Regions from separate parts of the Paenibacillus sp. LC231 genome, predicted to be linked through region 1. Evidence: predicted binding sites of a transcription regulator. Region 1 holds the regulator's gene; each other region holds the start of a gene.

Region 1 (11,149 bases):
GATCTTTCCGCTGGAACGCTTGTTGTTGATCCAGGCGCCGATCGTGACGGTCTCACCGACATGCTGGTTGACGTTACGAATCACACTTTTGGTGGCCATGCTTAAATCTCTCCCTTATATCACTACTATTTAACGGTTGGAAGCTTGTACGATACGATGCGTATCCCGAGCAATAACCAGTTCTTCGTTGGTAGGGATCACAAGTACCTCGACCTTCGAATTCGCCGCAGAAATACGGCGTGGCTCGCCGGAACGAATGCTGTTCAGCTCCTCATCCAATTCTACTCCGAGATAGGTAAGCTGCTCAAGCACTCTTTGACGAAGAACGACCGAATTCTCGCCGACGCCCGCAGTAAATACGATGACATCCACGCCATTCATGACGGCAGCGTAAGATCCGATGTATTTACGAAGGCGATACTCATACATTTCAAAGGCCAATGTGGAGTTCGGATCGCCTTTTTCCATGCCTTCCGTAATCTCACGCATATCACTGCTGATTCCGGAAATCGCCAGCAAGCCGCTGTGCTTGTTCAGCATGGAGTTCACTTCATTGACGGTCAGCTCTTCCTTATTCATGACAAACGGTACGATTGCAGGGTCCAAATCACCGCTGCGCGTGCCCATCATGAGCCCTTCCAGCGGGGTCATCCCCATAGAGGTATCGATGGATTTTCCGCCTTTTACTGCTGTCAGGGAAGCACCGTTACCGATATGGCAGGTTATGATCTTCAGATCCTCCAGCGGCCGGTTCAGGAATTCTGCCGCTGCCTGGCTGACATAGGCGTGGGACGTGCCATGCGCACCGTAACGACGTACTTTATATTTATTATAAAGTACTCTCGGAATAGCGTACAGGTATGATTTCTCCGGCATCGTCTGATGGAACGCCGTATCAAATACAACGACCTGCGGGACGCCCGGCATATTGGTTTCTGCTGCTTTAATCCCCATCATCGATGCGGGATTGTGAAGTGGAGCCAAATCGAACAAGCGGCGGATTTCCGCTTTGGCGTCACTGTCAACGAGCGCGGATTCTTTAAATGACTCCCCGCCGTGCACGACGCGGTGTCCAACGGCCTGAATGCTGCCGATGGAATCGATCACGCCATGCTCCTCGTTCGTGAGCATGCCCAGCACTTTGCGGATGGCCGTGGTATGCTCCAAAATTTCGCTGACTTCGGTTACATCCTGTTTTCCCGTCGGCTTATGCGTCAGAATCGAGGAATCCATGCCGATCCGTTCGACCAAGCCTTTTGCCAGCACGGATTCATCCGTCATGTTGTACAGTTGATACTTCAGTGAAGAACTGCCTGCATTAATTACGAGAATATTCATACCCGGTCACCATCCTTATCGTACTTGAAAAAGCCTTCTCCGGTTTTAACGCCCAGTTGCCCTGCGCGGACCAGTTTCTTCAAGACAATCGATGGACGGTATTTCAGTTCGCCGTACTCGCGGAACATGCGCTCCAGCGCAGCGAGAATGGAATCCAAACCGAAACGGTCGGCCATCTCAAGCGGTCCATGCTGGAAGTTATACCCGATTCTCATTGCGTCATCGATATCCTCCGCCGAAGCCACGCCCTCTTGCAGCAAATGCATCGCTTCATTGATCATGAGGGTAATCATGCGGGTTGTAACGAAACCTGGAGACTCATATACCATGATGCCTTTTTTATCCGAAACTTCTTCAACAAAGCGCTTCGTTTCCGTAAACGTATGATCGGAAGTTTTCAGACCGCGGATGATCTCAACAAGGTCTACCTTGGAAACAGGATGAATGAAGTGCATGCCAATAACACGCTCAGGATATTTGGTAGAGCTGGCGAGCTCCGTCAAACTAAGCGTGGATGTATTACTTGCTAATATCACATGGCTCGGACATACTTGATCAAGCTGTGTAAAGACCTCTTTCTTCGCTTCCAAGTCCTCTATAATGGTTTCAATCACCATATCGCAGGTGCTAAGCTCGGCAAAATGAGTTACTTTTTGAATCCGGTTCAGTATCAATTTCTTCTCTGCTTGGGTAATTCCCCACTTCTCCAATTGTTTATCTAGACTGGTCTCGATCATTCGGTATGAATAGTCCAGTTTCTCTGGAGTTTTCTCTACGAGCAGTACGTCAAGACCTTTGGCTGCCAGCATCTCCGCAATGCCCTGCCCCATAGTCCCGCCGCCTACGACGCCGATTTTTTTGAAGTACATGGTTTCTACTCCACCCTTTCCTTATCTCTATACTTTATTGTACCCCATTTGTCGAAAAATACATTTTCAGAGCACAAAGTATAATAATATCTTAGCACGACAAAAAAGTAAAAAAAAATAACCAGCATAACAATTTATGCTGGTAAAAGCGCGTTTTCACGAAATTGACAACGAAATTGTTCCCCCGAGAGAATTTCTTCCTTCAACAGGATATCAAGAGAATTGTCGAATATTGGCCGTTTCTGTTCCAAGAGATTCTTGGTGCGGTTCATTAACTCTTCCAAAATCACATTATTCTCTTTCATTAACTCTTCAGTTGTTACCATGTTCATGTTAACAATGCCCAGCGACGTCAAACCTGACTTCATCATCGTCTCCACGATGTTCAGCGATTGCTCAAAGTCATTGCTTGAACCTGTGCTTCGGCCTCCGTAAAAGATCTCTTCGGCGGCCGCACCGCCAAGCGCGATCATAATTTGCTCTTCCAGGAAGGTTTTCGTGTATAGATATTGTTCCTCCTGCGGATTATGACGAACATAACCTAGCGCTTTACCACGCGGGCTGAGTGCAACTTGCTTCACACTGCCGGGACGCACAAGCTCTGCCATAATAGCATGTCCCAATTCATGTATGGCAACGCGCTTCTTCTCTTCCAAATTCGATTCACGGTCGGAACGCTCACCCATCATTACCTTGTCAATCGCCATGGACAAATGACGCTGATGGATAAACTGTTCATTCTCGCGCATCGTGTAAATGGCCGCTTCATTCATGACGCTCTCGAGTTGTGCGCCCGAGAAGCCGTATGCTTCCTCGGCGATTTTCTCCAAGTCAACATCTTCATGCAACGGCTTATTGCCCGCATGCAGATTCAAGATATGAGTACGTCCCTTCTTATCCGGCAGATCGACCTGAATGTGACGGTCGAAACGCCCTGGACGCAGCAGTGCGCTATCCAGCATTTCTTTCCGGTTTGTCGCGGCAATAACCAGAATACGAGGAGTATCCTGCGAATAGATGCCATCCATCTCGGTTAGCAGCTGATTCAGCGTCTGGTCGTACTCGCGCTGCTGGCCGCCTTCGCGTTTACCGCCAATGACATCGATCTCATCGATGAAGATAATGGCGTTTTGCTTGTTTTCCTTTGCCGCACGGTTACGAGCATCCTTGAACAAATCCCGGATGCGCCCTGCACCAACACCGACATACATCTCAACAAATTCACTGCCGGATGCAGCAACAAAGATCGAATCCGTGTAATGGGCAGCGGCTTTAGCCATCAACGTCTTCCCTGTTCCCGGAGGCCCGGTGAGAAGAATGCCCTTCAATGGACGAATGCCGAATTTCTTAATGTCTTCATGACGAATCAGAAAATCCAGTGCTTCACGCAGCTCTTGCTTGGCATTATCCTGCCCGCCGATTTCTTCGAACGTCAGCTTGGCAGGTCCGCTCTTTTTCCGCTTCCGCTCATTCGCTGCGCCTACAGCGATGCCGCCCTTCATCTTCGCGATAAACAACAAGCCGCCTACAAGTGCTGCAGCGATGAGCAAGGGCACGATGTTCACGCCGACAAACACAAGGAATACCAGCAAAACCGGAATAAAGCCTAACATGATTTCTTTAGCTAATTTAGGCATGATTCCACACCTCCATGTTGCCAGACTGACGCGGCAAGATTATAAATTTACCAGACTTGCCGTCTGACAAGCTGACATAGACGTTGGTGTCATCAATCGTTGCTTTAGCTTTCAAATTCGGAGACTGGGCAGCAAGCTGCTCGAGCGATGATTGAATATCGGTATACTGCTTATTATCCATCGCTTCAGCGACTGACAGCATCGCCTTCTCCCACCATTGATCCAGTGCTTCCGAGGAATGGTCCTCCACCTGGATTTTCAATTCCCGATTGCCAATCACAGACTTGCCTTCCTTCTTAATATGCTGGACCAGGCCTTGCAAATTTGTATCCGGAGCCAAATCAAGATTCAAAGTAACGGTATTCTGTTTAATATCTATATGTGAATCCTTCACGCCGTCATATTGTGACACAACATTGGCCAGCGGATTTTGCAAAGCCATCTGCCGATACAGAAACCATCCGCCAAAGAGAACCGATGCTGAGATCACGACAGTCAGCACGATAGGTACAATGCGTAGTTTCATGAAGTTCCTCCTTCATTTCTGTATGAAATTTTGTCTATCATGCTGCAACACAATAATACATATAACAACGATATATAGGGATGCATGTAGTTTATATGCTCATTTTGTACAAGTATGAGTATATCACATCTTATATACTTTTTCATGCATGTCTGTGAAAATATTTAGAACAGTTTTTCCATATTATTTCTGAATACGCTTACAATTATAGAGAAATAAGAGAGGAACCCGCGAATATTAAAGGGCCCCTCTCTCCTTCTTATTTATTGATTTGGAAGAATAATGTCATTACCGATGGTGTTACCGTCTTGAAAACGATAAAACCGATAACCGCGCTGACCGTTGTGTTCATACTGCAGCTGCCAAGCATACTCGCCCTCATACATTCCAGGCAGCAGCCGCTTAATTTCTACGCCAGGCAATTCGTTATAAATCTGATCCCGCATCTGGTCTTCAGACAACCCCGTATTCAGCAAAACGGATTGGACAGCCTCGGCACCTGCAACAGGTACGTTGTCATCCGTAAATTTCACCCATACCATACGGTCTTGATTGTCCTGATCCTTCCCGCTTATCACCCAGTAGTTATTGTCCTCGCCCCACACCGATTTATAGGTCTTCCCGGACGTAACCAATTGGCCATGTTGTTTGGCGGCAGCAATTGCCATTCTTTCTTCATTCCAAGCATCTTTCATCACATATGAATAATAGAGCTGTAAACCAAGCAGTAACAGCAGCACGCCGGATACACTCAGCAATATCCACTTCGTTTTTTTCTTCAAATCCGTCTTCCTCGCTCCCCTTGATTATTCCCTAGAGGGTTGTAAGACGCTCAAAGGCACGCTGCGCTTCCCGGCGGATACGTTCCTCATCGAGAGTAAGACTCGCGCCATTCTTCACTACCTGCTTGCCGTCAACCCATACATGCTCAACATCCTTCGCACTGGCGGAGTAGATAGCATGAGAAATGTAATCCGTCTTCGGAAGGAAGTGCGCCTGATCCGTGTTCAGTGCGATCATATCTGCCTTCATACCTACCGCAAGCGTACCAATATCCGTAAGGAAGGCTGACTTGGCTCCATATTCTGTACCCATCCGAAGCGCTTCGGATGCTGGAATTGCGGTTGGATCCCCGCTTACTCCTTTATGGATCAGTGCGGCCAGCCGCATCTCTTCAAACATATCCAGATTATTATTGCTGGCAGGTCCATCAGTACCCAAAGACACGGTGACCCCGGCTTTCAGCAGTGCAGGCACGCGAGCGATGCCGCTGGCAAGCTTCAAATTGCTGCCTGGATTATGCGAAACCATAACTTGATGTTTGGCCAGAATTTCGATTTCTTCATCGGTTAGATGGACGGCATGCGCAAGCAGCGTTGGACGGGAGAACATGCCAAGCTTCTCTAGATGGGCAACAGGGCGAAGTCCGTAGTCATTTACATTTTGAGCTACTTCCGTTTCCGTTTCGGACATATGCGTATGCAAAGGCAAATTCAAATCATGTGATGCTTGCACGAATTTTTCGATGAAATCCGGCGGGCACGTATAGGGTGCATGCGGTGAGATCATCGTCGTAATCCTACCGTCAGCCTGACCATGCCAGTATTTCGCGAATGCAACCGCCTCATCCAGCTTCTGCTGCTGCACCTCAGGCGGACATAATCCGATGACACCGCGTGTCAGAACGCCGCGCATGCCTGAGTCCTCCACTACCTTTGCAACCTGATCCATATGATCATACATATCCACAAATGTCGTGGTTCCGCCTTTGATCATCTCCAGCACGGAGAGTGAGGTTCCCCAGTATACATCGTCGGCCGTGAATCTGGCTTCCATCGGCCACATTTTTTCCTGAAGCCATACCTGTAGTGCCAGATCGTCGCCATACCCGCGAAGAAGCGACATGGCCGCATGTCCGTGCGTGTTCACCAATCCAGGCAGGAAAAACAGTTGGGTTCCGTCGATGATTTCTGTTCCCTCTTGGACAGTCGGCTCTTCTTCACCCAGGTAGGTGATCCGGTCGTTCTCAACGACCATATATCCGCGTAACACGGATCTGCCTTCCTCTAGTACTGCAAACGTTCCGTTTTTAATCATCCACTTCGTTGTCGTCATGTGCTGCATCCTCCTTGCCGTTATCCAAATAATAGGCCAAACTCTGCAAATCCGTAGTAAAATCTGCCGTATGAATCCGGATATGGGCTGGAGCTTTCAGGATGGTCGGTGCAAAATTCAGGATAGCCTCGATGCCTGCCGCGATAAGTTGATTCGCTACATTCTGCGCCTCAAAATCCGGAACGGTGATAATCCCGATACGAATGCCGTACTCATGAACCGTCTTCTCCAGCTCCTCCATCGGCTGTACGACCAAATTGTTAATTTTCATACCAACTTTGGGAGAATACGAATCGAAAACCGCCACAATCTTCATATTGTCCTTCAGAAATGCATTGTAATTCGATAATGCATGTCCAAGATTACCGGCCCCAATCAATGCGACATTGATCTTCTGGTCCAGCTTTAGAATCTGGCGAATTTTCTCGATCAGATAAGATACGTCATATCCGATCCCTTTCCGTCCAAAATCACCGAAATACGCTAGGTCCTTACGAATTTGAGCAGGATTGAGGTCCAGTTTCTGCCCCAGTTCCTGGGAGGAAACCGTGGAGACCTCCCTTTTCTGAAGCTCATTCAAATAGCGCAAGTATACAGGTAATCTGCGGACCACGGCTTCCGAAATTTTTTCCGATTTCATGCATGCTCCCCCTAATAATAGGTTAATAACTACATTTGTTTGTGCTCGTTCATGGTTTCACTTTATTCAGCTTGGTTCTCTATGCCTGCCTCTTCCTGCAGCCATTCCGAAATTCGGGGAACGATCCCCTCTGTCGGCATGTGCTCCATCTTCGGTCCAGGCAAGGAATATAAGAAATACTTCCCGTAATAGGATTCAATGACCCGAGTATCGTAGACGATGACAATCCCCTTATCCTGCGCGGTCCGTACCAGTCGGCCAAATCCCTGTTTGAAGCGAATGACCGCTTGCGGAACCGAAAGCTTCATAAACGGGTTCTTCTTCTGCTGCTGCAGAAGCTCGCTCTTGGCTTCGACCAGAGGGTGATTCGGCGGTTGGAACGGCAGCCGTACGATGGCGAGGCAGGTGAGCGCCTCACCGGGTATATCTACTCCTTCCCAGAAGGAGCTGGTGCCCAGCAGAACCGAAGCGCTGCTATCCTGGAATCTCCGGATTAACTTGGTACGGCTGGTTCCGTCCATCCCTTGTCCCAGTACCGTAATATCGCTGGATCCCAGCGCCTCCTTCAAGGGCTCATGCACCTGACGCAGCATGCGGTACGAGGTGAACAGGACAAGCATGCGACCATGCGTTGCGATGGCCGTATCAGCCAATGATTGCACAAGTGTATTCACAAAGAGTGCATCCCCGACCGAGCCCTTCACGCTCGGAAAATCGCGCGGCACAACAAGGAGAGCCTGCTCCCTGTAATTAAACGGGGACGGCAGCAGGACCGTGTTCAGGTTGCCGTTATCTGCCGCTTCCTGAAGACCCAAATTCTCGATCATGAACTGAAACGATTTGTCCACCGACAAGGTCGCCGATGTCAGGATCACGCTTTGTTTTTTGTCAAAAAACAATTCCTTTAAGTGGGTGCTGACATCGACGGGCACCGCATAAAGCTGCAGCGATTTGCCGCGGAAGTTGCCGTTCGCCTCCATCCAGTATACCGTACCCTCATCGTTCAGCGACATGAAGGTCCTCAGGTCCTCGCGGTGTGCCGCCAGGTCCTTAAACAGACCCGATAGGTCTGTTAACAGACTGTCCGCGCTGTAGTCGTCCAGATCTTCCTTCATTTCGGCAATCAGCTTATCACCCTTGCGAACGACATCGCCCAGCGTCAGATGAATTTGATGCTCCAGCTCGGCCAGCGAATTCCAATCCTTCGGCTTCTTCAGAGGCGATAAGCGAAGCGAGAATTGACCGGCATCCCCCGGAGTCGCGTCTCCGCGCTCCGGAAGCAGTCCGAACAATTGATCGCTGAGCCGGTCCCAATTCTCTTTGACGGTGATCAGATCCGGATAAATCCGGTCGATGACGGAAGACCACTCGGCAGCCTTCTCATGGGATGACGCTTGCAGCAGCTGGCGAAGAGCCGGAAGCTGACCGCTGCGGCTGTCTTTGTACATACGGGTCAACGTGTGGACAACCGAAAAATATTTCATCTGCAAGCCAAGGTGCTTGCCGGCGACGTCCTCCAGATGATGCGCTTCATCGATGACGAGACGGTCATAACTAGGAAGCAGCTGGTGATTCGCTTTCACGTCGGTGAACAGCTTCGAATGGTTCGTAATGACAACATCCGCGATGCCCGCTTCATGTTTGGCCCTGTGATAATAACATTTGCGGAACCATGGGCAGGCACGGCCCAGGCAGGAATCCGAATCACTGGAAATGGTCTCCCAGAAATCCCCTCCGCGACCGCCAAGGTTCAGCTCCTCATCATCCCCGTTCTCCGTCTGGGTCAGCCAGACCAGCATCTGCGCCGCGGTGATCACATCTTCCTTCGGGGTATGAAAATCTCTTCTATTTATTTTATGTTCAAATTTTCTCAAACACAAATAATGGCCTCTTCCCTTGAAAATAGCCGCTTTAAAAGGAAAAGGAACAACCTGGGTGAGCAGGGGAATATCCCGGTCACGCAGCTGTTCTTGAAGGTTGATCGTATGCGTGCTCACCATAACCTTCTGTTCCTGCTTCACGCTTTGATAAATCGACGGCAGCAAATACCCGAGGGATTTGCCTGTTCCCGTGCCGGCTTCGATCAATAGATGTTTATTGTTATCGAGTGCCTGCATCACTTCCTGGAACATCATGTCCTGGGCATCCCTGCTCTCGTAATGAGGCAGCGTTTCCTTTAGACGTTCACGGACATCATTCATGTATTGCTCAAAGCTTACATCAGCCAAGGGATTAGGCGCCGTCTCATCCCTGGCAGGCGTTATATCGTTCCAATCGTCAACAGCCAGGGCGAATTGACGATAGTACGTATGGGTGTCTCCGGCTTGTACTGCCTGGAGTTCCCTGTCGGCACGGATGCCGTCAAAGAACCAGGCCAAGTCGCTGTCCTCGTCGGCAAACAGGTCGCTTAACCGCTGCACGGTAAGCAGTGGAAGCTCATCGATCTCCTCCAGGCATTTCAGCAGCGCATAGGCTGTGGCAAGTGCATCGCTGTCCGCCTGATGCGGACGGTCATGCTCCAGGCCGAAATGAGAGGACACCATCCCAAGCTGATAAGAAGGCAGCGAGGGAAAACATATTTTTAAGAAGTGCATCGTATCTAGAATTCGGCCGCTGAACGGTAAATAGCCGCAGCGATCGAGTGCATTTTGCAAAAAGTTAAAATCAAAAGCGACATTATGCCCAACCAATACAACATCGTCGAGCATGGGCACGAGTTCCATCATCATTTCTTCCAATGACGGAGCATCCGCTACATCACGGTCGGAAATGCCGGTCAAACCGGTAATAAAAGGAGGGATCGGAATCCCGGGATTGACATAGGTGCCGTATACGCGGGAGATGCTTCGATCCTCTTCGATGATGGCCAGTCCAACCTGAATGATCTCATCTGCTGACTGGTTGCCCGTGGTTTCAAAATCCAATACGGCAAATTTCATTTCGATAAAATCCCTTTCCTCCAGACTAATTAACAGCATACCAGAAGTTGCGGGTTTTGAACATTCCGGGTAAAAAATCCCCGCACTCCTCCGTAAGCTCCATACGGCAAAAAGCGATACCAAAGTCTCAAGGATGAGCTCTGACATCGCTTCTTGTTTTAGCTTGATTTTTTACAGCAAAGAGATCAATTGGCTGCCGTACTGGAGCTCACCGCGATTCTGCTTGCAGACCTCCAGATTGATAATGGGGTCAGGAAGCGTCGGGTCGCTGTGAATCGCCAGTGCGAAATGCTCCTCGGCCTTCCCTTGCTGTCCATTCAACACCTCGATGCATCCAAGCGCATTGTATATCATCGCCCGCATCTTCTTGTTGTCTGCCAGGGGCAGGATGGACACCAACACATCGGATGCTGGTATGGTTTGCCCCAAATAAAGATGGGACATCGCAATATACAGCTTGATCAGAAGGCTTTCCGGAAATACGGTGGCGGCCGCCTCAAACTGCTGTATGGCCGGCTGGAACATCAACAACTTGTAATAACCTTGACCGCGAATAAATGCATCAAGCTGCAATTCAGGCGCTTCGGTCGGTGGAAAAACCGGAGGTGAGGCGGCACTCTCGCGGAAGATGGCCATCTTCTCTTCAAAATGGAGCCATTCCTCGATAATGCCCTCGCTCATGCTTTTGAGCATGTTCCAGTTTTGTACCAGCGCCTGTTTTTGGGGACCTTGAGCAGAAGGGTAATGCTTCACAATTTCATCTAACATGTTGTTCATTTCAGCGAATACATGTTGAAACATAGCTGCATCCCACCCTTAGCGGAAAAATGAGATCAGTGCGTCGACCTGAACTCATTTTCTGTAGAAGACGGTCTTTTCATCCCTTTAAGGTCCCGACACATTTTGGTTCTTAGAAGACCTTTAGAGAACCGCGGCGTGAACCTCACGGTATTCCGTGTTTACCGGCTTATTCAATTCGTCAACGATCACGACCGTTGGGGTGTGATTGTCGTATTCCTCTTTGGACATCATGGCGTAAGAAATGATGATGACGTTGTCGCCAGGCTGTACAAGCCTTGCAGCTG
Region 2 (11,149 bases), on a different contig from region 1:
TGAATACCCGTGCTCCGGCTGCGGCCGCACCGTAGCAAATCCCCGCCGATCCATGTTCGCCGTCAGCTGGAATCAGCTTGATGTCGTGTTCACCGCGTGTACGCATCATATCAAGATATTGGGCAATTTCCGTAGATGGTGTAATCGGAAAATAACCCATCATGTGATAGTTAATCTGGGCAGCCGCCATGGCAGCCATTTCGTTGCCCGATTCGAAGACTGCCGTTTGAGCGGCCGCCAGCTTGTTCTCCGTTGTTTCTTGAATGTGCATATTCATGATCTGACTCCCTCCGCGGTTAAATAGGGAAATGATTGCGGCACACGGTGCTGCTCCGCATAGTACGGCTCTTCTAACATGGCAGCTAAAGCGGTGGTCGGACAAGCTTCGATACACTTCAAGCAGCCTTTGCAATACTGATAATCGATACCTTTCATAAACATCTGCATATTCCCGCGCTTATCCGGCTTCTTCTCCCACACGATGCAGAAATCCGGACATACCGTATCGCAGGCGGCACAGTGAATGCAGTCCTCGATCTTGTACTCTGGCAAATATCCCTGCCGGGAGCCGCTAAGATCCTTCAGGACACTGTTTGCCGTAACGTTCAGAATCCCGCCAAGCTCCTGCGTTTCATATCCAAGCATCGGCTGCGGTCTTGCGAAGGCAATTTTGTCTATAAGATCTGAGCCGTTTCCCAAGGAAAGGAACTGAACTTCGTTATATCCTCTGTCAAAAGTCCGCACATTCGCTTCCACGAGGTGGGGCAGCTTTTTCTCAAATGTTGTACGGATCACCTGCCGCATATCGTCCGGGTTCAGGAAGCTGCAAATCCGGAACAATGCCCCCAGCATGGCCGTATTCACTTTCGTTTTTTCCTCAACGGAAATCTTCAGCGCATCAACGACAGCCAGCGTTCCCTGCGTCATGTTCAGATCAACGGCCACTTCGGACAGGGCTCGCGCCGTATTCACAAGCACCGTTCCATCAGGCTGTACTCCGCTTATGACATCGATCGTCTTATACAATGCTTCATGAAATACGCCGACGACATGCGGCTGCTCAATGGGACTGTGATCTCGAATTTCCACCTCGGAATCGCAGAACCTTACGAAGCTCTTCACCGGCGACCCTTTTTTCTCCGAACCATAGCTGGAAAAATTCGAACCGTTAAGTCCGGAGCCGGTCACCCCGGCTTCGGCCAGCATTTTTCCGGCCAGATTGGCGCCAAGCCCGCCGATGGATTCGAGACGAATCTCGAAAAATCCCAGTTCATTCTTTTGAGGCAAAATCGACATGTTCTCTCCTCATTTCTTCTTAGGTCATTAATTCCAGTTTAAAAGAAGAAACGAACCGGGTTTGTGATTATACTCACAACTCAAAAAATTGTGATTCCAATCACTATGTCGGTTGTGGGAGCGAAGTATACTGTCTTCAACAGTCCCATTGCGAGGCAATTTTATACTGACCTTAAGGCAAAAAATCACGAAATTGGAGGAGAAAATAATGAATAACAACGCCCAAGAGACCTTAGAGCATCAGCCGTCCATGTTCTGCTTTCAATGTCAGGAAGCATCCAAAGGAACAGGCTGCACCATTGTCGGAGTATGCGGCAAACCGCATGATGTGGCAAACCTGCAGGATTTGCTGATTTATCTGCTAAAAGGTATCTCTTTTCTCAGTCTGGATGTCCGGCTGCCGGAGGAGCTTGAACAGTGCGTATCACTGTTTATGATGGACTCCTTGTTTGCAACGATTACGAACGCCAACTTTGACCGCGAGGTTTTTGTGGGAAGAATCCGGGAAGCGATCGAGCTCCGCGGCGAGGTGCGCACCTATTATAACGAACAATATCCGGAAGGAACCGCCAATCTCCCTGATGCTGCCGTCTGGCAGGCGGATAACGAAGCTGCTTTTGATGAAAAAGCACGTACGGTGGGTGTCCTCTCGACCCGCAATGAAGACATCCGCTCGCTGCGCGAATTGATTACGTACGGCTTGAAGGGGATGGCTGCTTATACGTACCACGCGCTTCATCTGGAGAAGGATGATAACGAATTAAACCGTTTTATACGCCGTGCACTTGCCGCCACGCTTGACGACAGCCTGGAAGTGCAGGATCTGGTCGCTTTGACGATGGAAACCGGTAAATACGGCGTAAACGCCATGGCGATGCTGGATGAAGCGAACACCTCGGTTTACGGAAATCCGGAAATCACAAAGGTCAATATCGGGGTAAGAAACCGGCCCGGCATTCTCATCAGCGGCCATGATCTGAAGGATTTGGAGGAGCTGCTGAAGCAGACGGAAGGAACCGGCGTGGACGTGTACACGCACAGTGAAATGCTGCCTGCCCACTATTATCCGGCCTTCAAGAAATATGAGCATTTTGTAGGCAATTACGGGAATGCGTGGTGGAAGCAGAATAGCGAATTCGCAGCCTTTAACGGACCGATATTAATGACGACCAACTGTATCGTTCCGCCGAAAGACAGTTATAAGGACCGTATTTATACAACAGGCAACACGGGGTTTCCGGGTGTCCGCCATATTCCAGAAGGAACAGACGGTGCTCCCAAAGACTTCTCCGCACTGATCGAGCAAGCGAAAGGATGCCCAGCTCCAACCGAACTTGAGACTGGTGAGATCATCGGCGGTTTCGCTCATGCCGCTGTGATGAACGTGGCCGATCAAGTCGTCGATGCCGTGAAATCCGGGGCGATCCGCCGCTTCTTCGTCATGGCCGGCTGCGATGGACGGATGAAATCCCGCAGCTATTACACCGATTTTGCGGCTGAACTTCCAAAAGACACGGTCATTCTAACGGCAGGCTGTGCCAAATACAAATACAACAAACTGGATCTAGGCGAAATCGGTGGTATTCCGCGGGTCCTGGACGCTGGTCAATGCAATGATTCTTACTCCCTCGTCGTTATTGCATTGAAGCTGAAGGAAGTATTCGGCCTTGAGGATATTAATGATTTGCCGATTTCCTATAACATTGCCTGGTATGAGCAAAAAGCGGTTATCGTGCTCCTTGCCCTGCTATATCTTGGCGTTAAAAATATTCATCTGGGCCCTACGCTCCCTGCATTCCTGTCGCCTAACGTTGCCAAAGTCCTCGTGGAAAACTTCGGTATCGGCGGCATTACCAATGTGGAAGATGACATGAACATGTTCCTTGGTGCCTAAAAAACCTGATAAATGAATGTCCCTAACCGGGGCATTCATTTTCTTAAAATTCAGTAATTTTCCAAGCGTACTGATCCGTAGTTCATAAAAACACTGCACAATGGGATGCTTTAACTTCATCTTCTCGGGCATGTTTAAACATTCGCTTTTTGCAACTCGTCTGGTCTACCAAAGCTAAAATATTCAATAAGATATCATGACTGTTAATCGTGGAAGTGGCCAATCCTTTACGATCAAGATTCTGAAGATAACCATCAAACATTTCCGACATGTGTTAATCCTTCATTTATAGAAGTTTTACATGCCCGGGTTCCCTTATTCCATTACATCACATCTCGTCATCTTCTATATAGAGAAGACGACGAACGAATATAAGAGTCTTCTAGACTCATTGTGATATGGAATCTCTCCTTTGATGTTTAGTGTGCGACGAATTCTTCAACGTCGGTGATTTGAGTGAATTATGTAAAATAAAAAGCACCCAAATGGGTGCCTTTTAAGTATTCTTTATTTTAAAAAATCAAAGAGAGGTTTTCAATTTTTTTTATCGATTTCCGCCCATATTAGATAAATAATTCCTAAAGAAAGAGCAATTATTTCTGGGATATTAGAAAAGGATTTAGTGACTGACAATGCATACTCAAACATGCCCTCACCTATAACGTCATCTTTACGTCCCATAATTGCCGCAACTATAAGGTGTGTTGTATTTCTCGAAATAAAAAGTGTGGCAGAGATGACAAGAAGGGCAATACCAGCTGCTCGTTTATTCGTAAAATCACCCCCTTGTCATAGACAAAGTATAGAAATCTGTTTTAATTCGGAAGGTAATCAGTTTCCTTTACTACATAGAGTCCATCAGGTAATCCTGCGTTACCGTTTTTCGCAATGTAAACATCTAAAAAGTAAGTTTTATCAACTAATTTTACATTGGAATGTCCATCGAAGTTCCATACTTCTTCATGCATTGTACCATAAGAATTGCTCATGTTTGGAGTATAGTGCATCCACGAGTATTTTTTTGGAGGTATTGGTTGAGAAACTGAATCACTGCTAGAGAAAGTCTTGCTCCAGGATGATCCAACTGTTACTCCAGCAGAAAAAGCATCCCTTGCATAGGTAGAGGATAATGAAACGTTGCTTGTATAGGACTGTGAGGCTGAGAAGCTGATAGTTCTAGTAACAGTTTGCGTCGAATCATTATAAACCGGAACGGAAACTCTGCGAGCTAAATCATTCCGATATACAGTAGGTATGAATCCCGCCTCAGTGTATTTACTTAGATTCATAATAGCAAATGGTGAAATCAAATCTTGTTCAGAACTGCTCTTTAAATCCCCGCTATTAATACTATTTTTCATAATACTTTTCTGAGTCTCTAAAAGTTGTAGTTTCTTATCATTTTCTTGGACTAAAAGGTCATATTCCTCTATACTAAGCTCTTTTTTTATCCCGTCCTCAACGACAAATGCTCTTGCTACATTAGACTCGGCAATAGGTTTATTTTCAGAGTCTGCAAAAGCAGCTGAGCTGGTACTTCCTACCATTGCCATTACTAAGGATAGAATTACTGGTAACTTCAACTTCATCTTCATTTTTCACTTTCCTTTCTCTTAAGTTTATTTACGTACATATAATCCCAAATACAACAATAATCATAAAATTAATACATTTTATTGATAAAGTGTATCTGGTTATAATATATAATACTTTGTCCTAGTGTAAAGTTATGGATTTTATAAAAAAATTTCAAAAAAAATATTATTGTAATTTTAGGGAATTGAGAAATGATCTCTCCACCTCATGTTAGGGTCAATAATATATAATTTAGTGCAGTTTATGCGACCGCCCTGGTCTCTCCTCCTCCATAGCTCCTACGGGGCTTTACTTACCAGTCAAATCAACATCCCAAATGCGCCATTCTATATACAATGAAAAGGGTAATCCAAAAGAACTGCCAACCAGAGTAGTTCTTTCGTATTATTAGGTCAACCAGAGATTTCTGGTTGGCCTATTTTGGCAGGCATTATACGATGGTGGTAGCCGGGAGAACGAGGGTGGCCTAGGGACGCAGATTCCGTCAAAAAAACGGTTCTCTCACTACCGTCCAACGACTATGTTTGAGCTGGTAGAGGCTTTAGACCTCGCATCACAAGCGAAGCTATAGGGTTGGAGGCCATGTGGGAATGTCGGTAAATTGAATCAAGGAGGTTTATTATGCAGCCAGTAGTAGGAATAGACGTGGCAAAAGGGGTTAGCGTTATCCAGGCCTTTATCGGTCGCGAAGAACCCTACGGGAGGATGGAGAAGCTTCAGCATGGGGAGGAAGGTTTTGAACAGCTAGGGGAACTGTTAGGAATGCTCAAACATAAAAGCGGTGTCGAACCCGTTGTTGTCCTTGAGGCAACCGGACATTATCATCGAAGTCTGACAGGGTATCTTAAACGCAGTGGATGGACTCATTACATCGTCAACCCCCTGCAAGCGAAGCGTTCGAAAAGCACACAACTTCGCAAGGTGAAAACAGATGCAGCAGATGCAAAGCATTTGGCTGAGATGTATTACCGAGGGGACGTTAAAGCGCATCGTGAGTGGGAAGAAACCTACACCGAGCCTCAACACCTAACGAGGCAACATGAGTTCGTAACCGCGATGTACGTACAGGCCAAGTTAAACAGCAGAGCTTTGCTTGAACAGGTGTTTCCGGAGTTCATCGGATTATTTCATAATCTGTATGCGACCACATCATTAAAAGTGCTAGAGCGATGTTTGGAGAACAAGATCGAAGATGTGGGGGATCTCATCGGTGAATGTGTAGGTAAATCCCATTCCGAAGGATGGATTACTGAGAAAACGAAACGGTTGAAGGAACTCATGTTGGGCTGGAAAACACAAGAGAGGAGTCAATCCCAGAGCATAGCGTTGACTAGCATGGTCTCACTGCTGTTGGAATTCGATAAACAGTTAAATCATTTGGAGAAGCAGATGGAAGAACTGGCTGAGGAGTTGCCTGAAGTAGAATTGGTCAAAAGTATCCCGGGTGTAGGGAACAAGCTGGCGGCAGCCATCGTGGCAGAGCTTGGCGATGCAAGCCAATTTAAGGATGCGAAGCAACTTGTGGCCTACGCAGGATTAGATCCGGGGATCTACAGCTCAGGAAAGTTCACGGCTACAAGCAACCGGATCACGAAACGAGGCTCAAAAAGACTACGCCGAGCATTGTATCTTGCTGTACAGTGCGGAATTCGCAGATCTGTAAACCGCAGGATAAGCGATTACTACGACAAGAAAAGAAAAGAAAAGAGGGCAAGCCCTACAAGGTGGTCGTGATCGCCTGCGCCAACAAGCTTCTTCATCACATTTATGCCATCCTAAGTAAAAGCGAACCCTACAAAGCCTAAAACCATATTTTTCCATAACCTTCACGCCAATGAAGGTTATTTGTGCTGTTTAGAAAAGTATATCAGTTTTCTATTATTTAACCAAGTTATAATGCTTGACAAGTATTAGCTGGTTTTTTTGTATGGAGAAGATGACGAACAAGATTAGTCCTCTCCTGATTCAAAATAACTTTTACCTTTGACTTTTGGTAACCAAAATAACACTTGACTTTAGGTAACCTAAAGTGAGGAGTGATTGTGTGATGATGATATGCGAGAACTGTGGAAGTAGCAATGATTGTACTGATTTTGTGGCCAAAGATGAAAAGGTGATCTTATGTGTCGATTGCCGATATGATCTGGCCATAGGCAAACTTACCCTGCCGCTCAAAACGATGGGCCGGCCACCCATTGGAATTACTAAAAAGGTCTCCCTCACGCTACCGGAAAGAATGTGGGAGCACCTGGACTTAAAGGCTAGCGGTAATCGCTCAGACTATCTCCGCTCTCTTGTCGATCGGGATATGTGGGGACAGGGACAATGGAGCAACAATGCTTGCTTAGGCTATGTCATCTTGGGTGCAAAACAACTCGGGTATAGCGAGAAGCTCGGAGTGAGTATGAGGAATCACCATACTAAGGAGGGTCCTACATGTATATCACCTTTGAGGACTTGGAAAAGGCGCTGGGTAGAGAATTGACAGCTGAAGAAGTCTTGAACATTAGCAGAGCTGCGAGTATTGAGTCACTGAATGAAAATGCATCTTCACGTCAAGTGATGGATAGAGCCCTTATGATAATCGGGGCTTTAAATCTCAATAGCGAGCAAACTCGGCGGTCCATTGCTGTTCTCTATGGCGACATCGATGCACTAGATGGACTCAGAGACATTTAAACGGTGTGGTGTTGGAGGCATCTTGAGAAGCACCCAAATGCTGCACCGATAGCCGGTGTCTTACAACAGCTCAGTTTTGTATAAGCAGCGTAGCCGCTGCACCGCCTAATCCTAAACATCCGTTAGCCCATTCCCAAACCTGTTTTTGGCAATAGGAAAATAAGCGTTCACACCTTCTTTTTCAAAAAAATTCGAACACACCCATACGAATATTCAATTTGGCCAATCTATGTATGATTGAACTTAAAGACCCTCGGATCATGGCGATCCGGGATCTTTTGGGATTACTTCAACTACTCTTCCGATTTTTGCTTCATGTTTGGCCAGTCCAATGAAGTTGGCATTTTCACTAGTCAGATCATGATGATCTTTGTCGAGGGTTAGTCACATCAGCCGCGTTGAAAAGATACTATATTTCTCAATCGACTTCCCGTGAAAATGCTGCTCACTAGCAGTACGAATCCACCAAACAGATAGGGCAAGTCAAAATGGACTTCAAACAAAATACCTGCCAGCATCGGTCCAAATATCGTACCGAGACTCGTATAAGCGTTATTCATCCCTGCAACAAATCCCTGTTCATCCCCGGCCACTCTAGACAGCAGCGTATTGATCGTGGGGCGCAATATATTATTGAACGTAAAGAACAACATCGTAACTACCATGACATAGTAGAAATGGCCTGAGAATAATAAGAATACAAGGGATACTGCCGATAACAACAACATGGCAACGATGATCCGTTTTTCTCCGAATCGTCGTGTGATCCGGTCAGTGAACAACAATTGATTCAACGTGCCGATGAGCGAACATACGGTAAGCAGTATAGCGATTTGACGCGTCGTGAATCCGTAGACTTGTACGACAAAAAGCGGGAAAATCGCTTCAAAATGCGTTAAACCAAAGGTCATGGCGAACACGATGAGCAACAGGACAAAATAACGAGACCGAACCGAAAGCACGATTTGCCGGAATACATTCTCGCTCTTCTCCTTCACTTGACTACGCATCTGGCGAATATCCGCCGACAGCGATTCAGGCAATCCCCATAGACTGCAAACCATTGCCAGCAGCCCTACACATGCGGATACATAGAAGGGCATCTTAATGCCCCATTCGGCAAGCAAGCCACCGACACCCGGACCAATAATAAACCCGGACGTCATCGACGCACCTAACCATGACATGGCCTTGCTGCGCTGCTCATCTGCCGTAATGTCGGCAATATACGCAATAATGGACGGGATTAAGGCCGCTGAGCCTATTCCGCCAATCAACCGCGATACGAATAATAAAGTTAGATCGCCCGCGAACGCTGCGAGCAGGTTGGAGATGGCGAACAAGATCAAACCTATGATAATCATGGGTTTACGGCCGTATCGATCTGACAAATTACCTGCAAGGGGTGAGAACAGAAACTGGGTCAGGCCGAAGCAGGAGACCAAATAGCCCGCGGCCTGTCCGCTTGCCGTAAACTGCTCAAGAAGTTCCGGTATGATCGGAATGACAAGACCCATACTTAGATTAGCGAGAAACATGTTGAGCAGCAGTAATGGAAACGCTGACTTTTTTAACATTTAGGACCACCTATATCGAATGAATAAAAACTATGAATGGAAACTGAATAACACCCTCCCTCAATCTGCATTTGTATATGTTAGCATGTGGCTATCTACAATAAAAATATGAAAAACATATAAGGGCTGAATTTTTTTGATATACATGGAGGATGCTCCTGTATAATTCTTACGGCAACCGACATATCAAGTTCAGAAAATCGTTTTTTGACAAGTATCTACATTAAAAAGAGAACGCCCCTGAAGTTATGGGAGGTTCTCTTGATTACTAGATTGATGCTCCGGCACTAAATGGGCTCAGCTTTGAGAAAAAAATACTACCTGCCGCATCTCATCTATTCCTTTGCGAACTAACTATATTAGGCACTCCACATGGGACGAATACTTACTATTGATAGAAGGTTTTCCCTCGATCTTTCCTCGATCTTTATTCGAAAAAAACCTGATAAAGGAAAAAGGGCATGGGTTATGCAAGCAATAATCTGCTTGCTAACTCATGCCCTTTCAAATTAAATAAGCCGCTTCCACTCAACAAGAAAATCCTTTCGCGTCTCGCTATTTTTCAATTTACATATCAATGTAACACCTTAATTCTTACCGCCATAGCCCTTATAAGTAGCGTAAACTGCATCTGCATATTGATCTGCCAGAATCGGACGGCCATAAGAATCCGTAGCTCCCGGATACCAGTTATCTCCACCGTTGTAGTGTAATAATCCGTTGTAGATATTTCCAAACTTCGTAATCTTCTCATTTAAAATTAACGCGCCCAGATATACCTGATCTTGTTCGCTACTATGATTATACGCACGGCCAAATTTTGAGCTGAATTGAGATAAATACGCGTTGCGTGTGTTTGGTTCTACCTGCATCAATCCATCGCCGGCCGATGGACTACCTGGTAAACCGGCTCCAAAGCTGCTTTCCTTTTTGATAACGGCACTTAACAATAAAGCAAAATCTCCGCCTTTCCCATAGGCATTGTCCGCATTCATGGCATATGTCCATATATGGCTTGGAACCTCGGCAGGCTTAGTTACTGTAGGAGGTGGTGAACCCGTATAAATCTTGACCGATGACATTTTGTCATTGATCGTGTTGCCAACCCAGGAAGAATCTGAAGTAAAGGTCCACTTGGTTCCTCCAAAATTATCATTCTCATATACTTCAACCGTCCAACCGCTTGGAACCTTAAGAGACGACATCCAGTCATTCGGAATTCCGTTTGCGTTCAACTGAGATAGTGTATAATTGCCTATCCCGAGTGTCACTGCTTTTCCTCCATAGTTTATATCTGCATAGAATGTTACTCCGTTCGTTGTCGGTGGTGTGGTTGGTGGCGTAGTTCCGCCGCTACCGCCTTTCTGCCATAAAGCAGGAACATTGGACGGTTCCCAACCTACGAGAGAAGTATGTGCCTGAAGACAGGTATAAGTGCTTCCACTATAGGTTACTGTGTCATTTACTGCATTTGCCGTATTTGGAGCCCATGCTCCTCTAGCGGCTGCGCTCACTGACGGTAAGGCTACGCAAAATGTGGATAGAAATACTGCTAAAACTACCAAAAGTGATAAGGGCTTAAAAGGAAACCTTTTATTAGTCATTTTCAAACCTCCTTGTTTCTTTATCTGTAGCGCTCCCATGGGACATGCCACAGGTTTTAAATGTGATATTATCTTACTTTATTTACATTTTTTAAATTAATTCCACAATTTTTTTTAATGTAGGAGTATGTGAAAATCGGGACCCAAAACGCAATTAAAGTCGTGCTAAACAGAAGAAAGACTATGAAAAAATGAAGGGGGAAGGATTCAATAAAAAAACCGAGGAAAAACAGGAGTGGCTACCTGAATTTCGCCCGGCTTGTAACACAACTTTAGGCTTTAACACGACTTTATAGGCTTTGAGATGACATTAATTGCGTTCTACATCTAACGCACTAACAGTGCGCGGCACTCCACATGTAACGAGTAGACAGTGGCAACAAATTACAGGAATAGCATTGGCTCAATGATGGAGCGGCTCACTACAGCTTATTGATAATCACCCAAAGGCTACTGCTGAAGAAGGAATTATAGTTCCTTTTGAAAAAGATTGGTCTCTGTTC
Region 3 (11,149 bases), on a different contig from region 1:
GCCGATGTATAAGCTGTTCCAGAAATACGTGCTAATTTTGGCGCTCACCCATGCATTCACATAGTTATCAAATACCAACGTGCTTGGCAAACCAAATGGGTTCGTAGCAATGGACTGGTTATCCACCTTCACGGAAGAGAACAGGACGAACAGGAATGGATACAGTATAACGAGCAAGTAGGCCATCAGAAAAATGTGCGGGATCAGTTTCTTTATTGCTCTCATCAGTATTCAATCCTTTCGTTGCGTCTTGCGACCAGCACCTGGTAGAGCACCGTTACAATAATCGTAAAGAGGAAGATCAGCACGGCGATCGAATTGCCAAAGCCATGCTTGAAGCTCGTAATTGCATATCGAATCATATATGTCGCCATAACGTCGGTTGAGCCGGCCGGCCCGCCCTTGGTCATAACCAGAATAATGTCCGCCGCTTTCATGGCTCCCGCGATCGACAGCATGATCACAACAGAGATAATTGGCATAATTAAGGGAAGCGTGATTTTGGTTGCTCTTTGGACGCCTGTCGCTCCATCAATTGCCGCAGCCTCATCAAGCTCCTTCGGTATGGATAAAATTGCGGCAAGCACCATCACGATGTAAAAGCCGGTCCATTGCCATGCGTTTGTGATCAGGATGGCCATCATGGCCCATTTGCGATCCGATAACCAATAGATGGGTTCAACGCCAACCAGCCCTAAAATCTCATTCATCAGACCAAAGTCCGGATTGTAAATGAATCCCCATAAAATGCCGATGACAGCCGTCGACATGATGGACGGCGCGAAAACCGCTGTTTTATAAAGCCCCTTCAAACGCTTCACGTTTGCGATTAAAAGGGAGAAGATTATGATCGTCGGAACCTGGATCAAACAGGAAAAGAGAATGAAATAAACGTTGTTCCTGACAGCCTTCCAAAAAGCATCGTCATTCAAGGCTGTTACATAGTTATCGAACCCAATATACTTCACATCTTTGGAGATGCCGTTCCAGCTCGTAAAGCTGTTGTCAAACGCAGTAAAGATCGGGTATATGAAAAAAGCCAGAAACAGCAAGAATGCCGGCAGCACAAAAACGATGTAAATCAGAGGATTTCTCAGCGCTTTGTTCATGGTAACCTCCGTATTTATGTCTGATGTTGTTTAGGCGAAAGGGCACCCCCATGTACCGCAGCGGGTGGTGCCCTTCCGTCTAGGATTGTAGTTATTCCTCTGAAGCATTGGCCGCTTCTTGCGCTGCCTGCACATTCTCGAGCATCTTCTCGGCATCAAGCTCGCCGCCGATGACTTGCTGAATTCCCATGCTCAGTGCGGTGTTCACGTCTGCTTGAACAAGTGCATCAAAGGCAGGGAAGGATTTGTTGATCTCACTTACGCCTTTGAAAATGTCTTGCATAAGCGGATCGTCCGAAGTGGAGTTCATGGTGGCCAGATCCATCTTCATCGCCGGCAGTACACCGTCTTCTTTCAGTCCGCGAAGCTGCATTTCATCTGTCCACATATTTTTGATGAATTCTTTAACCGCCTGAAGTTTGCGAGGATCTTCCGCAACCGCTGCCGAGAATCCATATCCGTTGTTTGCGTCCTGCATGACAATGACAGGGTCGCCTTCATTAACCGGAGGCAGATTGAAGTATCCGACCTTACCTACCATGTCACCCGCTTGAGCCGGATCTCTAAATACGGAGTTCGCCCATGATCCGTCCATCATCATGATGGCTTCGCCGGTAATCATTTGGTTTCTCATGTCCGCATATTCGAAACCGAGCTCGCCTTTTTTGAAGTACCCTTTCTCAACCCATTCTTGGTGCTTCTTCACACCTTCAACGACTTTCGGATCCGTCCATTTCGTTTCTCCGGTCTTGAAGCCGTAAGTAACCTCTGGCCCCGCGTAATAGCTCCACAAGTTATTCGTGGTCATGAGTGGAATCCAAGCATCCTTGGAGGATTGCGCGAACGGAATCTTGCCGTCGGCTTTGATGGTTTCGGCAATTTGCTCTAATTCAGCCAATGTTTTTGGAACGCTCAGCCCTTTTTGCGTGAAGTAGTCCTTGTTATAGAAAATACCTTCGATGGAACCGCCAATCGGCAATCCGTAGATCTTGCCATCATGTGTGAACGGGTCTAGCGTCGTAAATTTGTCTTTAATGCCCAGTTCATCCAAAATCGGAGTCAAATCGAGCATCAAGCCTTCTTTGGAATATACGCCTGCATCGGGGCTGCCGAACACATCGAACACTTCCGGCGGCTTACCGGCTGCCATCTCGCCTCTCAGCTTCTCTTTACGGTTCACTTCAGAGTCTACAGCGTCCAGCTTGATTTTCAGTCCTGGCACCGCCTCTTCGGTCTTACTGACCACATCGTTCAGCAATGCGAGACGGAACTTCTTGGATTCACCAACTTGCGTATGGCGGATGGTGATTTCAAACGGCTCATTGCTTACCGTTCCTTCCGAACCACCTGACGGCTTCTCTGCTGCCTTGTCACCGCCGCCGCACGCAGACAAAAGCGTGGATGAGACGAACAGAAGCGACATTAATAATGCCAGACCCTTTTTCTTCATTGTCTTTGACCCTCCCGAAGTGTTTGTATATTTGATAGGCACTTTCCTTACATCTTCATTATAGAAAGCGATTGCATATTTCGATAGGTCGACATTTTTCTATCCAAGGGATAAAATCCTCTACAAAGAACAATAACCCTTCCATTAATAGGAAAGGTTATTGTTATTAATCATAACATATTATGTTTAGTATTAGGCAGCTGAAATCATTACTGGACAGTCTCTATGTTCTCGGGTATTTCGCCAATCAACCGGTAAGCGCGTGCCACTTCCTCTTCGGATGGTGAAGGAACGCCCTCTAATGGATAAGCCATGCCGAGCTCCTTCCATTTATACACGCCCATCTGATGATATGGCAAGATTTCGAATTTCTCGACGCCGTGCAGCGTCCGAATAAATTGACCTAACTCAATCAAGTCTTCTTCGCTGTCATGGATGCCCGGCACATATACGTGCCGGACCCACATGCTCCGACCATGTTCGGACAGCCAGCGGGCGGTCTTCAACGTCCGTTCATTGGACTTCCCGGTGAGCTTGATATGCTTCTCGTCGTTGATATGCTTCAGATCCAGCAGCACCAAGTCGGTATGCTCCAGCAATTCCGATATTTTCTCCGGTTCATTATAGCCGTTGCTGTCCAGCGTCGTATGCAAATTCCAGCGTCGCTTCACTTCCTTGAACAGCTCCGTGACAAAAGGATACTGCAATGTCGGCTCACCGCCGGAGACCGTTAACCCGCCGCCCGATGAACGGTAGTAGCTCAGATAAGGCTCAATCTCTGCCAATACGTCATCTACCGTCATCTCGCGTCCTTCATGCAGTCCCCAGGTATCCGGATTATGGCAGTATTGACACTTCAAGAGGCAACCCTGCATGAAGAGCACAAAGCGGATACCCGGACCGTCCACCGTTCCGAACGTTTCTATGGAGTGTACATGACCTTTTAGCATGGTGCGTCATCCTTTCCGTATCCGCTATGGTAGTCTTCCATCCTTACATCGATCCGTGGAACGTACGGTTGATGACGTCAAGCTGCTGTTCGCGCGTCAGTTTGACGAAGTTGACCGCATAACCGGATACCCGGATCGTTAACTGCGGATAATTCTCCGGATGCTCCATCGCATCCATCAGCTGCTCCCGGTCAAATACGTTGACGTTCAGATGGTGCGCTTTGCTGCCAAAGTAACCGTCCAGCATCGCAACCAGGTTGTTCACGCGGATATCACTTTCCTTGCCAAGAGCTTTCGGTACGATCGAGAACGTATTCGAGATGCCGTCAAGACTGTCCTCATATGGCAGCTTGGCCACGGAGGTCAGCGAAGCGAGAGCTCCCTTCTTATCGCGTCCGTGCATCGGATTCGCGCCCGGCGCAAACGGCTCGCCTGCCTTACGTCCATCCGGCGTGGTTCCTGTCTTCTTGCCGTATACAACGTTCGACGTAATCGTGAGCACCGATTGGGTTGGCATGGCATCACGGTAAGCCTTGTGCTTGCGAATCATGCTCATGAAGGCCTCGACCAGTTCAACGGCGATGCTATCCACGCGATCATCGTTGTTGCCGTAGCAAGGGAACTCGCCCTCGATTTCAAAATCCACCGCAATCCCTTGCTCGTTGCGTACCGGCTTCACCTTCGCATATTTAATTGCGCTCAGTGAATCCGCTGCTACGGACAAGCCTGCAATGCCGCATGCCATCGTGCGCAGGATATCCCGGTCGTGAAGCGCCATCTCTATCCGTTCATAGCTATATTTGTCATGCATGTAATGGATAACATTGAGCGTATTCATGTAGAGCTTCGCAAGCCATTCCATCATCGGCTTGAATCGCTTCATGACTTCATCATAACTCAGAACTTCCGCGGTGATGGCCGGATATTCCGGTCCAACCTGGGCGCCGGATTTCTCATCTCTACCGCCGTTAATCGCATAGAGCAGCGCTTTGGCGAGGTTTGCTCTGGCTCCGAAGAACTGCATCTGCTTTCCGATGCGCATCGCGGATACGCAGCAGGCGATGCCGTAATCGTCTCCGTAGATTGGACGCATAAGATCATCGTTCTCGTATTGAATCGAGCTGGTTTCGATCGAAACTTTCGAACAATATTTTTTGAAGGCTTCCGGCAGCTTCTCCGACCATAGCACCGTCAAGTTCGGTTCCGGAGCAGGTCCCAAATTGTACAGGGTGTGCAGGAAACGGAAACTATTCTTGGTCACTCTCGTCTCACCGTTTACCGACATGCCCCCGATGGATTCCGTTACCCACGTCGGATCCCCGCTGAACAGCTCGTTATAATCCGGCGTACGCAGGAATTTCACGATCCGAAGTTTCATTACGAAATGGTCGACCAGTTCCTGGGCTGTTTCTTCCGTCAGCTTGCCTTCAGCCAGATCCCGTTGAATATAAATATCAAGGAAAGAAGATACCCGGCCAAGCGACATCGCAGCGCCATTCTGCTCCTTGATTGCGGCCAAATAACCGAAATACAGCCACTGGAATGCTTCCTTCGCCGTATTCGCAGGTTTGGAAATGTCATAACCATGCATAGCCGCCATTTCCTTCAGTTCCTTGAGCGCCCGCATTTGTTCAGACAATTCTTCCCGCAAACGGATGATCGGCTCATCCATCGCATCCACTTCAAGCTCGGCGAGTTCTCTCAATTTGTCCTGGATCAGCGCGTCCACGCCGTATAACGATACTCTGCGATAGTCACCGATGATACGTCCACGGCCGTAAGCATCGGGAAGACCCGTAATAATCCCGGCCTTGCGCGCTGCTCTCATCTCAGGAGTATAGGCATCAAACACGCCTTGGTTATGCGTTTTGCGTATACCGTTGAAGATGTCCACAACCGCCTGCGGCATTTCAAAGCCGTATGCGTTGCACGCATCAATCATCATCCGGATCCCGCCGAAAGGCTGGATCGAGCGTTTGAACGGCTCATCGGTCTGAACGCCGACAATCTGTTCTTTATCCTTGTCCAAATAGCCAGGTTGATGGGAGGTGATGGTTGATGGTGTATGGACATCCACATCCAGAACCCCGCCGTTCTCCCGTTCCTTCTTGGTTAAATCCGATACGATATCCCACAGTGCTTTGGTGTTATCCGTGGGTCCCGCCAAAAATTCATCAGTGCCATAATAGGGAGTAACGTTCTCTGCAATAAAATCATTAACGTCAATTCGCTTGGTCCATTTACCTGATTTAAAACCTTTCCAGCCTGCTTCTTTTTCAATCACCGACATATTGAATCCCTCCTAGATTTGCTGGGGCTTGCAAGGACAGGCGGGGCCACACCTTGATCTGTCTCAGATCTTTAATGTGATTATTTTCACGATCAATGGTGCCACTACCCCGCCTTGTGCCTTCAAGCTTCTATATCAAAGATCTGAGATTCAGCTTCCATCTACACCTTTATTGTAGTCCTGTTGATCTCCTGCATCTGTGATAATAATCACAAACTCATCTTTTCCCGTGATTTTTATCACTCTGAACCTGGTCTTGCATACCTTGTCTGAAAATCTATTTGGATCTTCACGATCGGCGTTTAGAGTCTATCTAGTCTAGAACCGGCCGTAAAATGCGTTGCGGTAAACTTCTGCGAGCTCCGTCACCAGCGGCAGCTTCGGATTGCTCGTTGTACACTGGTCTTCAAAAGCCCGGTCCGCCAAATGCTCAACATTTTTCTCGAAATCTTTAGGGTCGATGCCAAGCTGCTGGAACGACTCCTCGATCCCGAGCTTGCTGTTCAGCTCCCGGATTGCGCCAATCAGACTGTTCACGCCCTCTTCCGTCGTTCTTGCCGGCAGTCCGAGAATCCGTGCGATTTCAGCATATCTCTCATCAGCCACAAAGTGGGTGTATTTCGGCCATGCAGCGAATTTCGTTGGCTTCTTCGCGTTGTAACGAATGACGTGAGGCATCAGGATCGCATTGGTGCGTCCGTGCGCCGTATGATACTGACCGCCCCACTTATGCGCAAGACTGTGGTTGATGCCAAGGAACGCATTCGCAAAAGCCATGCCGGCAAGCGTCGAAGCATTATGCATTTTTTCGCGGGCGAGTTTGTCGCCGGTAAGCGCCGACTGCTCAAGATACTGGAACACCAGCTGTATGGCCTTGATGGCAAGCCCATCCGTATAATCGCTGGCCATCACCGATACGTAGGCTTCAATCGCATGTGTCAGAACGTCCATGCCGGTATCGGCTACCGCCGTTTTAGGCAGCGTGTATACGAATTCCGGATCGATAATCGCCACATCCGGTGTCAGCTCATAGTCAGCCAGCGGATACTTGGTATTCCCCAGCCCTTTGTCCGTGATGACGGCAAACGAAGTTACTTCAGAGCCCGTTCCCGACGTTGTTGGAATGGCAACGAACTTCGCTTTCCGTCCAAGCTTCGGATATTTATAGACCCGCTTGCGGATATCCATGAATTTTTGCTTCAGATTGTTAAAATCCGTATCCGGATATTCATAGAACAGCCACATGGCTTTCGCTGCATCCATTGGCGATCCGCCGCCGAGGGCGATGATGCAGTCCGGCTGGAATCTTGCAAGCATCTCCGTTCCGCGTTCTACGGTCGTTGTCGAAGGATCCGGCTCAACCTCCGAGAAGACTTCGATGGCTACCGGCACTCTGCGCTGACGCAGATAGTGCTCTACCCGCTCCACATAACCCAGCTTCACCATCATGGGGTCGGTAACGATAGCGACACGGGTGATTTCCGGCATTTTCGCAAGATACTGCGTCGAGCCTTTTTCAAAGTAAATTTTGTCCGGCACTTTAAACCACTGCATATTCACGGTTCTGCGGTTCACCCTTTTCACGTTGATTAAATTGACTGCCGTCACGTTCGACGAAGTGGAATTACGTCCATACGAACCGCAGCCCAGCGTCAGCGATGGCAGATTCGTGTTGTAGATATCGCCGATACCGCCTTGCGAAGAGGGTTGATTCACCAGGATACGGCAGGTTTTCATCCGATCTGAGAATTTCATGATGATGTCCTCATTGTGCGAGTGGATTACCGACGAGTGGCCCATGCCGCCAAAAGCAACCATCTCCTCAGCGCGCGTTATGCCCTCTTCCGCATCTTTCACTTTATAGCAGGCCAGCACCGGGCTAAGCTTCTCGGCAGACAACGGATAGGCAGGTCCGACTCCCTCCAGCTCGGCGACCAGGATCTTGGTGCTTTCCGGTACCTCGAAACCGCAAGCCTCTGCTATCTTAGCTGCCGGCTGTCCGACGATAGTAGGATTTACCGCACATTTATCCGATACCATCGCATGCGCAGTCAGTTTCGCCAGCTCTTCCTTGTTGACAAAATAACAGCCGCTGGCAATCATTTTTTTCTTCACTGTATGATATATAGGCTCCTCGATAATGACAGCCTGCTCGGAAGCGCAGATCATGCCGTTATCAAAGGTTTTGGACAAAATCAAATCGTTCACTGCCTGATCCAAATCCGCGCTCTTCTCAATAAAGCAAGGCACGTTTCCTGGTCCTACGCCCAGGGCAGGCTTGCCGCAGCTGTATGCCGCTTTGACCATCGCCGAACCGCCTGTAGCCAGAATGCAGGCAACGTCAGGATGATTCATCAGTGCATTGGTTTTATCCATGGAAGGAGCTTCGATCCACTGGATGCAATCGGCAGGAGCACCTTGCTTCACGGCAGCATCCCGCAGTATCCGTGCGGCTTCCTTGCTGCAGGCCTGCGCGGATGGATGGAATCCGAAGATGATCGGGTTTCTTGTTTTAATGGAGATCAGTGCCTTGAATATCGTCGTGGAGGTCGGATTGGTTACCGGTGTTATCCCCATGATAATCCCGATCGGTTCTGCTATTTTTTGAAAGCTGTCATAGGCGTTGTCTTCAATGATACCCACGGTTTTGTCGTATTTAATGCTGTTGTGGATATACTCCGTGGCAAACAGGTTTTTGATGATCTTGTCTTCGTACACGCCGCGTCCCGTTTCCTCAACCGCCATTTTCGCCAGCTGCATGTGCTTCTCAAGGCCTACCATGGCCATGGCCTGTACAATCCCGTCGACTTGCTCCTGATTCAATTCCATAAACTTTTCTTTGGCCCGATTCGCCTTGTCAATCAGCCCCTGAATGTACTCCGACGCTGTTTGTCCTTTTACTTCCACCGTTCCTTTGCTCACAGCCATATCTCTCATCCTCCCATGATTCATGTTTCTTTCTACGCTTTGATCGTAACACAGCTGTTTCTATTTTCACGTGAATTATTTCACAATATAAGTATTTATCTTTTCTGTGTGATTTACACCTGTCTTCCCCTCCTTTCAAGTGAAAGAGATCACAAAGTTTGAAAATTCGCCACGATTTCCCTCTTAATCTCCCCCAAAAGTGAATGTTTTCACGTTATAATGTATTTAAAGATTAAACAGATCAAATTTTAGGATGTTAGGGGATACCAACATGAATACTGTAGACCATGTAATGGAAATCGAAAACTTAGGGAACACGCAGTGCTTCTCGGAGCAAAACCGCAACCGTCTGCTGGTCAGCATGAAGGAAAGGGTACTCCCTGAAGGATCCCATTTGTTCTGGGAAGGCGATTTCGCCGACAAGCTGTACTACGTTAAACAAGGAAGAATCAAATTAACCAAATCGACCGATGAAGGCAAAGAGTTGATTCTATATATGTACCATCCGGGAGACATAGTCGGGCAAGCCGATCCATTCTTCAGCAACAATCACAGTTTCTCGGCAGAGGTGCTTGAGGATAGTGTTGTCGGTGTCATCGAGCACAAGGATCTGGAGCTGCTGATCTGTCAGCACTGCGACTTCGCCATTGATTTTATGAAGTGGATGGGCATTCACCACCGCATCACCCAGACCAAATTCCGGGATCTCATGATGTACGGCAAGCCCGGCGCTTTAACATCGACACTCATCCGGCTGAGCAATACCTACGGGCAGCATCAAGCGGATAATACTATTCTCATCAACAAGAAGATTACCCACACCGATCTATCGAACATGATTGGGGCAACCCGCGAAAGCGTAAACCGGATGCTGAGCGACCTGCGCAAAAAAAATGCTATCGAATATGCCGGCGGGATGATTGTCATTAAAGATCTTCCGATGCTGCAGGAAATCTGCCATTGCGAGCTGTGTCCGAACGAAATCTGCCGGATTTAATCGGCCTCCCTTCTGTGCATAATATAGAGTCATCTGCTTACAATAACCTTGTCTTTCAAAACCAAAATAAAGGGAGTGCCCAGCATGCGTGAAGGTTTGATTCCTGCTGTTCTTGGAACTGTGGTTTCTGCTTCGGGTGCCGCTCTGCTTGGCAGCAAGTATAAACTTGCCGCAACCGGTATTCTCGGCTTCGGACTGGCTCATATTGTGCTCGGTGCGATTGACCTGGTGGAACATCGGTAAGGATTGGAAGACAAGATTCATATAGCTGTCCTGTTCAGTCATTGAACTGAAGGGACGGCTTTTTATGTATAAGGCCCGACGGGATCCCTCTTTTTTTTGTTAGGAGACGTTCCGTGGAGATCCCTCACTTTAACTAGACAAATGAAAGAAGCGGTCAACCGTTTGGTCGACCGCTTCTTTTCGGCTGTATATCAAGTGAGTAAACCCACTTTATGAGCAGCCCCTTTTCTATGATGCCTACTATGCAACCTTCTTTTGCTTGCTCCCTTTTCCCGACGAGATAAACCAATACGCCATCCCCACAAACAATCCGCCGCCAAGAATGTTCCCCAGCGTGACCGGCACCATGTTGCTGATCCATCCGCCGATGGAAATGGTCTCGGGATGCCCCGGCAAAATCGTCGCGAGTGTCAGAAGTGTCATATTGGCTACGCTATGCTCGTACCCTGTCGCAATGAAGGCAAACAGACACCACCATATTAAGATCAGCTTGGTCGTTTCGCCTTTGGCCCGAATCCCCATCCACAAGGCCAGACAGACAAGCCAGTTACACAAGATGCCTCGGAAGAACAGCTCCATAAACGGATCATTCATTTTCTTGGCGGCAGCCGTGAAGATGAGATGGTCCGGCGGCAGGCCTTTGAACAGGCCGGAAGCATACACCAGATAGCTGAGCAGAATCGCTCCGGCCAGATTGCCGATAAACACGAGCACCCAGTTTTTCAGCGTATCCCCCATCGTCGTTCGACCCGATAATGTGCTTATCGTAAAAAACATATGATTCCCGGTAAACAGCTCTGATCCTGCGAACACCACCAACGTGAGCGCGATCCCGAATGCCGCTCCCATGACGAGGGATTGGAAGGGCGAACCGGCAGCTGCGAGCGGCGCCCCCAGCTTAAAGATCAATACAATTCCAATGCCGACATACGCGCCGGCCAGCATAGCCGATACCATATAGCGCAGCAGATTATGATTCATCTGCTCCTTTTTCCCGACGGCGGCATTAACAACGGCTTCCACATCCGTTTTAAACATGGGATATCACCCCTTGATTTCGTCTGTTTACTATGCGATAGCTGGCCTTAAACAGCCACCTCAACCTTCCCGTCCACGGCGCGAATCGGGTATACACGAACCTGGCCTTGATCCGGAGCCTGTACGAGGCCGGTTGAAAGCTCG

What was found. The regulator Rex, encoded in region 1, represses fermentation and respiration genes when NADH is low (regulators of the CRP and FNR family bind a similar motif). The targets are predictions, from matches to a motif close to TTGTGAAATATTTCACAA.
Region 2: the regulator Rex is predicted to act here: its motif matches at 1,358-1,375, upstream of hcp (hydroxylamine reductase).
Region 3: the regulator Rex is predicted to act here: its motif matches at 5,874-5,891, upstream of pflB (formate C-acetyltransferase).

Annotation. Positions count from the first base shown of each region.
Region 1 is NZ_JFOM01000005.1:249,366-260,514, forward strand. It holds gene asnS (asparagine--tRNA ligase) at 1-99, opposite strand, end outside; gene AK95_RS02720 (acetate/propionate family kinase) at 130-1,338, opposite strand; gene AK95_RS02725 (3-hydroxyacyl-CoA dehydrogenase family protein) at 1,335-2,207, opposite strand; gene AK95_RS02730 (AAA family ATPase) at 2,342-3,844, opposite strand; gene AK95_RS02735 (hypothetical protein) at 3,837-4,370, opposite strand; gene AK95_RS02740 (cell wall elongation regulator TseB-like domain-containing protein) at 4,634-5,152, opposite strand; gene AK95_RS02745 (amidohydrolase) at 5,184-6,485, opposite strand; gene AK95_RS02750 (redox-sensing transcriptional repressor Rex) at 6,460-7,125, opposite strand; gene dinG (ATP-dependent DNA helicase DinG) at 7,188-10,064, opposite strand; gene AK95_RS02760 (hypothetical protein) at 10,236-10,865, opposite strand; gene panD (aspartate 1-decarboxylase) at 10,986-11,149, opposite strand, start outside.
Region 2 is NZ_JFOM01000026.1:362,157-373,305, forward strand. It holds gene AK95_RS18805 (thiamine pyrophosphate-dependent enzyme) at 1-277, opposite strand, end outside; gene AK95_RS18810 (2-oxoacid:acceptor oxidoreductase family protein) at 274-1,296, opposite strand; gene hcp (hydroxylamine reductase) at 1,505-3,190, shown strand; partial or broken gene AK95_RS35355 (SF0329 family protein) at 3,254-3,401, opposite strand; gene AK95_RS18825 (hypothetical protein) at 4,006-4,785, opposite strand; gene AK95_RS18830 (IS110 family RNA-guided transposase) at 5,408-6,520, shown strand; gene AK95_RS18840 (hypothetical protein) at 7,223-7,465, shown strand; gene AK95_RS18845 (MFS transporter) at 7,855-9,042, opposite strand; gene AK95_RS18850 (carbohydrate-binding protein) at 9,630-10,646, opposite strand; gene AK95_RS33520 (putative immunity/bacteriocin fusion bifunctional protein) at 11,144-11,149, shown strand, end outside.
Region 3 is NZ_JFOM01000056.1:182,065-193,213, reverse strand. It holds gene AK95_RS31275 (carbohydrate ABC transporter permease) at 1-225, opposite strand, end outside; gene AK95_RS31270 (carbohydrate ABC transporter permease) at 225-1,109, opposite strand; gene AK95_RS31265 (ABC transporter substrate-binding protein) at 1,201-2,559, opposite strand; gene pflA (pyruvate formate-lyase-activating protein) at 2,769-3,509, opposite strand; gene pflB (formate C-acetyltransferase) at 3,553-5,799, opposite strand; gene adhE (bifunctional acetaldehyde-CoA/alcohol dehydrogenase) at 6,118-8,727, opposite strand; gene AK95_RS31245 (Crp/Fnr family transcriptional regulator) at 8,999-9,724, shown strand; gene AK95_RS31240 (asparagine synthase) at 9,809-9,967, shown strand; gene AK95_RS31235 (formate/nitrite transporter family protein) at 10,208-11,005, opposite strand; gene nirD (nitrite reductase small subunit NirD) at 11,053-11,149, opposite strand, start outside.